One region of the Azotosporobacter soli genome, then DNA from elsewhere that is predicted to be linked to it. Evidence: riboswitches for the same ligand, from Rfam matches in the RefSeq annotation. Region 1 holds a riboswitch; the other holds the start of a gene.

Region 1 (3,419 bases):
AAACCGGCCGCTTTGCCATTATTCATTTCTCGCAGCGCAATCGTTGAAATCGCTTTCACTTTGCATCGATTGGCGATGGCATCCGCAGTCTCTTTCGCTCTATGCAAATCACTTGTGTAGAGTGAAAAAGGCTCACCACTCCACAGCGCAGCAATTCTTGAAGCAACAGCTTCCGCCTGCCTCTTGCCGCGTTCTGTGAGATGGGTATCTGTCCAACCGCCAGTCAATCCATTGACATGATGATCCGCTTCACAATGACGCACCAATAATATCGTTGTCATCATAGCACTTCCTTCCTCACGCACTTGGCGCAAATGCACTGCAAACTATATGATTCATAGATGATACTACCAATTACTTTCGCTTAAAATCAGAATTTTACCTCTTTTTATTCTTGCAGACTCGTTCTTTCCCTAAGAAAAAGATTGACTTTTAAGTTTACCGTAATATAATTAATCTTGCTAAGGGGTTATAGCTCAGTTGGTTAGAGCGCTTCGTTGACATCGAAGAGGTCTGCGGTTCGAGTCCGCCTAACCCCACCATCTTCAAGATAGACGCCGCATGCTACGACAGTCATGTTGCGTTTTTATTTTTTTCATTTGCTGGAACAAGCATAACTCGATAAACGGAAGGTCTTTCAATAAAACTTTCAAAAAAGGCATTGACTTTTTTTGTTTACCGTAATATAATTAATCTCGTTCAAGGGGTTATAGCTCAGTTGGTTAGAGCGCTTCGTTGACATCGAAGAGGTCTGCGGTTCGAGTCCGCCTAACCCCACCATTTTATAAAACAAGCGCTACGCAGCTCTCTTGGCTACGTAGCGCTTTTCTTTTGCAAATCCTGTTTCTGATAAAAAATGCGCAATGGAATTGAAATTCCATTGCGCATTTTTTATTTTTATCTTCTTAATCCAAAATATTCACGGTAATTCGTTGTCGCCCAAATTGAATCGCTTCTTCATGACTATCAAAAGCCAGATCAATTTTATTGCCTCGAATCGCTCCACCAGTATCGTCCGCAATAGCATAGCCATAACCAGGAATATACAATCTCGTCCCAAGCGGAATAACATTAGGATCAACCGCTACTAAACCTTTGCGCAGCAAGTTACCGCGGCAAGTATAATCCGAATTTCCCGCATCAAAGCGCGAATACGCTGAAGCACTCATAGTCAACGAGCGGCTGAACCGGCTCGTTGAAATACCCGAGGCCTCGCTCCGTTTCATTGTTGCCAATGTTTCTTTGCCAACAACGCCATCCGCAATCAGGTTATGGACCGTTTGAAAATCTCGCACCGCTTGCAGCGTGCCATTGCCAAAAATACCATCAATATCTCCAACGTAAAATCCCATTTCCGCTAAAAGGCGCTGAACAATTTTAACTTCTTCTCCCCGCATCCCCAAACGAACAGTACCGTCATCCACAACTGTCGGTTGCGCTTGCACCGTTGATGTTTTCCCAACAGCTGCCGCTTTTACTTGTGATGTGGAAGAAGCCGCATCAGCGGAAGTCGAAACCGTTAGCACCAAACATGCAGCAAGCATACTGAGATAGGCGTTTTTTTTCAACAGAAACACACCTCTCTTTCTTTATCGCCTCCGGAGTTAGCTGACGGGTTCGGGCTAAAGAGAAGTAGTAGAAATTTGCCCTTTCGCGATGCGAATTCACCCCAATTATTGGTTCCCCCGTACCTTATCATAGGATTCGGCGTATTCAATATTTTACTATATATTTTTTCACAAGTCAAAAATCAACCCGACGACTTTCTCTTAAACAATTATTGCGCCAGCCTCATCAACGCTTCCGTCATCACTTCAACAGCATTTTCAATTTCTGAAGACTCCACCAGTTGTTCATTAATGGTTCCTCTAACGGGCAAGACCAATAAGCCCGCACTACAAATCCGCGCCATATGCATCGCATTTTTCCCGGAAGCATTTTCAAGTCGTTTGCATCTAATTCCTTTGACCTGGCATAAATCCTCTATCAATTCAATAATTGTTTCGGATAATCGCACCGCTCGATCTGCCGACAACATTTCAATGCACACAGTCGTCTCTTCTTCCTCGGCGATCGTACTAATTGCATCTTTGACCTCCTGCAAACATTCAATAACACTTTCGCCATTTCGCCCGCATATTTCCGCCCACATTTCAACCTGTCCTGGAACCACATTGATTGCACCAGGAGAAACCTTCAGCTGCCCGATTGTTGCAATAATTCCTTCTCCCGAGTGTTCTTGTGCAATTTCCTGCACGGCGAGAATCATCTTTGCCGACGTCACCAACGCATCTTGACGTTCCTCTACCGGCGTAACGCCAGTATGAGCTGCCAAACCCTCTACCACAATTTTAAATCGAATCGGCGCTACGCCTTCTTCAACCATCCCTAATGACATGCCAACCTTTTCAAGAATACCGCCCTGTTCTATATTCACTTCTAAAAACGCTTTAATTTCACCTTTACTTCGTGTTGCGTTCGGAATATCCACCCACGCTAATTCAAATTCTTCAAAAGCATTTTTCAGATTTGTACCTGTCTCATCTTTCAATTTTTGCCAATTTCCAGGATCCGCAAGTCCAACCATCGCTTTACAGCCAATGGCCTCGAGGCCAAAACGACTAGGCTCTTCACCGGAAAACACGATCAATTCTACCGGATGACGCAGCTCACCTTGCTTAGCAGCAGCCTTAACTGCGGCAAGCGAACACAGCACCCCTAGCACCCCATCCAGTCTGCCCCCCTCTGGAACCGTGTCCAAGTGCGAACCGGTCGCAACTACCGCAGCACCACTATCGCGCCCTTCCAATCTGCCAATCAAATTTCCTGCTGCATCCACACGCGTCTGCATGCCAATTTCTTGCATGAGTGATTCAATATGAAGACGAGCCGCTTTCTCTTCGGGCGAAAAAGCAAGCCGGCTGATTCCTTTGTTGCCTACACTAAATTCAGCTAACTTTTTCAATTCACGTTCAATCCAAAGCCATTCTCCAGCCATCTCCGTCACCCTTTCTTATCAGTTTGCAAAAAGGCAAAACAAGCTCTGCTGTTTTGCCTTTTAACTCAACCGAGGATTGCCGCTTTCACAGATTCAAATCCGAGCCGCTCAATCATCATTCCCATTCGTTCATTTGTCTTAGCGTTTTTCTTGTAATAATCAACAATCTTATCTACAACTGCTATAACTTCTTCCTGAGGCACAGCATCCATGAGACGATCCGCAAGTCGTGGTTTCACGCCGGCATTGCCGCCGATAAAAATGCTATAACCCTTTGGTGTTCCCATCAGCCCAAGATCTTTGATCGCATTTTCACTGCAGGAATTCATGCAGCCGGATACGCCAATTTTAAATTTTGACGGCAGTGCCATGCCATGATACCGTTCGTCAAGAGCTAGACCCAATGTTACGGCATCTTGTT
Region 2 (3,419 bases), on a different contig from region 1:
GCTATAATGAAAAGTATGTTTTAGAAGTAGTGAATGGAGCTGATGCATGATGATACGGGGAGTCAGAGGAGCGACGACGGTAGAGAATAATTGCGCCGAAGAGATTATTTCTCGTGTGGAAGAATTGCTAACGGCTCTCATAAAAGCCAATGCAATAGAGACGGAGGACATTGGCGCACTTATTTTCAGCTCGACGCCGGATCTGAATGCGGCATTTCCTGCGGTAGCAGCGCGTCGACTCGGCTGGAATGAGGTGCCGCTTTTTGGAACGCAGGAAATTGAACAGCCGGATGGCGTTAAACAGTGCGTTAGGGTGTTGGCGTTGCTGAATACGGAGCGCAGTCAAAAGGAAATCAAGCATATTTATTTACACGGAGCAACGGTGTTGCGCCAGGATGTAAAACAATAACAGGAGGGTGCAATACCCGTCGGAGACAGGGAGTTGAATCAATGAAACGGTTGTCTATCGTTGTGCCGGTGTTCAATGAAGAAGAGAACATCGAATTTTTTTATCAAGAAGTGTGTAAACATATGACTCCATTGTCGTATGTGTTTGAAGTTATTTTTGTTGACGATGGGTCGACGGATGCGACGCCGGCTATACTCGCACGTTTGGCAGAAGAAGACTGTCGCGTACGCGCCATTATTATGGCGCGTAATTATGGACATCAGTTGGCGCTGACTTGCGGACTCGACCACGCGGACGGCGATGCGGTCGTCACAATGGACGGGGACATGCAGCATCCGCCGGAGCTAATACCTCGGCTGCTCGAACATTGGGAAAACGGTTATGAAATCGTCCAAACGATCAGGGCAAAAACGGAAGGTGTTTCTTGGTTTAAGACGAAAACATCGGAATTGTTTTACAAACTGATCAATTCGTTGTCTAAGGTTCACATCCGTGAAGGCGGTTCTGACTTTCGTCTGCTTGATCGCAAGGCTGTAATGAGCTTTCGCTTGTTTCGTGAAAAGGCACGCTTTATTCGCGGCCTGATTGGCGCTATCGGATATCGTCAAACGACTGTCGAATTTGTCGCGCCGCGCCGCCATGCAGGAACCTCCAAATTTTCGCTGAAGAAAATGATTAATTTTGCACTGGACGGCATTACCGGTTATTCTACGCTGCCGTTGCGCTTTGCTTTTTATGTCGGATTGGTCTTCGCCGCGATCAGTTTTATCGTGACGATGCATGTTATCTATATAAAGCTGTTCACGCAAGAAGCCGTGCCAGGCTGGGCTACGACAACGGCCAGCATTGCGCTGCTTGGCGGTTTGCAGCTTTTAGGTCTTGGCATCATCGGCGAGTATGTTGGTCGTATCTTTGAAGAGGTAAAGCAGCGACCACTTTATCTTGTTCGAGCGGATTTACAAACAAAAGATAACAAATTGATAACAAAAAACGACCATTGGGCAGGAAAATAGTCCTAGACGTCGAATAACTATAAGTGTAAAGCCATTCGGGTAACTAAAAAAGCCTAATCCTAGCCCAGGAGCGGGGGAACCAAACTTTGGGGTGAAACGTTATTGTCAGCATTTATGTTGGCAAAGTGGGGTGCTTCTCGACCCTAACCCGTCAGCTAACCTCGCAGGCTCATGAGAGGAGTAGTAATTTGCGTATCTTTTCCCGTGCAATCTTGCTGGGATGTCTGTTGACCGCAGCGATGTTTAGTGTTTGCGGCGCAGAATCTTATCGGCAAGGAGACCAAGGTCAAGACGTGGCAGCGATTCAGAATCAGTTGGGGGCGCTTGGCTATGATGCCGGAGCTGCAGATGGTGATTTCGGCAGTTCGACAGCGAATGCGGTAAGAGCGTTCCAACGCGACAAAGGATTGGAAGTCGACGGCATTTTAGGGGAACAAACCTATCGGATGCTGATGGGGCGGGATATTCCTGCCAGTCGTAGCGACGGATCCACATCTGCGGTCAGAAGAATCGTGCAAACTGCCATGCGCTATCAAGGTGTGCCTTATGCATTTGGTGGAACCGGCCCTGGTGGATTTGATTGTTCCGGCTATGTTCGTTATGTTTATGCTCAGGCTGGCGTTTATCTGCCGCGGGCAGCCGACGAACAGTTTGAAGTGGGGCAGTCAGTTTCGTACAGCCGTCTGCAACCTGGCGACTTGGTGTTTTTCCAGACGTATGCGCCAGGTGCATCGCATGTCGGCATTTATGTAGGAAGCGGACAATTTATTCATGCCAGTACTAGCAACGGAGTTATGGTATCCAGTTTGGATAGCGGTTACTGGGGGCCACGTTACATTGGTGCTCGTAAGGTGTTGTAGTGTTTTTGTGTGTGGAGGCCGTCGTTGGCCTCCATCTTTATTTTAAAAATGAAGCCGGATACTTCTAAAGTAACGCGGCTACGGATGCAAGCCAACTTTTCTTTTGAAAAAAAGAGGGTTTTACGTGTTAGACCAATAATTAATACAATCAGCATCAGTATTTTAGAATGCTCCGTTGGAGGCTTCGCATGTTATTCTATTGGAATCTTTTCATACGTCCTTACTGCTCGCTAATCATGACCGCATTGGCTGGTTTTGTAATAGCGAGTTTAGCTGGTTTATCGGCGCCGCTGGTTATTCGACGCTTGATTGACGACGCCTTAATGAAGAACAGTTTATCTTTATTGCATGGCATCATAGGGGTTATTGTCGGTCTCTATGTAATTAGGGGCTTGTTTTCTTTTCTTCACGGCTATCTGATTGCTAAAGCAGGCAACCAGATGGTGACAACGCAGCGACTGGAATTATTCAAAAAATTGCAGGCCAAAGATTATGCTTTTTTTGTCAATGTACCGGCAGGTGAAATTATATCCTTATTCACAAATGACTTGTTGTTGGTTCAGCAGGCAGTGATGCTTGCGTTGCCGGATTTACTGGTGGAAAGTCTTAACTTGCTGCTCATATTGGGCATCATGATTTATTTCGACTGGCAATTGGCGTTGGTCACATTTGCGGTTCTGCCGTTCATTGTCTTAGCAATCAAGGGATTCAATAAACGGATCGCGACGCTCGGAACGATGGTCGAAGATGCTCTTAGCCGTCTTACGGGCAGTCTGCACGAAGCCTTGTCGACAATACCGGTGATTCAAAGTTATGTCCGGCAGGAGTATGAGTGTGAAAAATTCAATCGTGATGTACAAAAAGCGCAGGGCGATCTGATGCGCGTACAGCGGTTGAATGCATTGTTGCTCTCGCTGGTTGAATTCTTAGCGGCCATCGGCTTAACGGTAATCATCTGGTATGGCGGCTATCAGGTTATCAGTGGCCATTTGAGCATGGGAGGCATGTTTGCCTTTTTGATCTATATTATCAATATTCCGGTACCGTTGAAAAAAATCAGCATGGCGATGTCGCGCCTCAAGCTGGGTGAAGTGGCATGGCAACGCTTGGAACGACTCGGGGAAGGGAATGAAAACG

What was found. Region 1 has a riboswitch for cyclic di-AMP ahead of QTL79_RS10465 (3D domain-containing protein). Riboswitches for the same ligand answer to the same signal wherever they lie in the genome.
Region 2: it holds a riboswitch for cyclic di-AMP, as region 1 does, so the genes downstream of both, QTL79_RS15025 (C40 family peptidase) here and QTL79_RS10465 (3D domain-containing protein) in region 1, are expected to answer to the same signal.

The regions. Positions count from the first base shown of each region.
Region 1 is NZ_JAUAOA010000010.1:26,163-29,581, forward strand. It holds gene QTL79_RS10450 (histidine phosphatase family protein) at 1-284, opposite strand, end outside; tRNA gene QTL79_RS10455 (tRNA-Val) at 466-542, shown strand; tRNA gene QTL79_RS10460 (tRNA-Val) at 704-780, shown strand; gene QTL79_RS10465 (3D domain-containing protein) at 906-1,568, opposite strand; cyclic di-AMP (ydaO/yuaA leader) riboswitch at 1,579-1,720, opposite strand; gene QTL79_RS10470 (hydantoinase/carbamoylase family amidase) at 1,778-2,998, opposite strand; gene QTL79_RS10475 (nitrite/sulfite reductase domain-containing protein) at 3,064-3,419, opposite strand, start outside.
Region 2 is NZ_JAUAOA010000022.1:16,817-20,235, reverse strand. It holds gene aroH (chorismate mutase) at 47-409, shown strand; gene QTL79_RS15030 (glycosyltransferase family 2 protein) at 451-1,422, shown strand; cyclic di-AMP (ydaO/yuaA leader) riboswitch at 1,463-1,607, shown strand; gene QTL79_RS15025 (C40 family peptidase) at 1,662-2,282, shown strand; gene QTL79_RS15020 (ABC transporter ATP-binding protein) at 2,471-3,419, shown strand, end outside.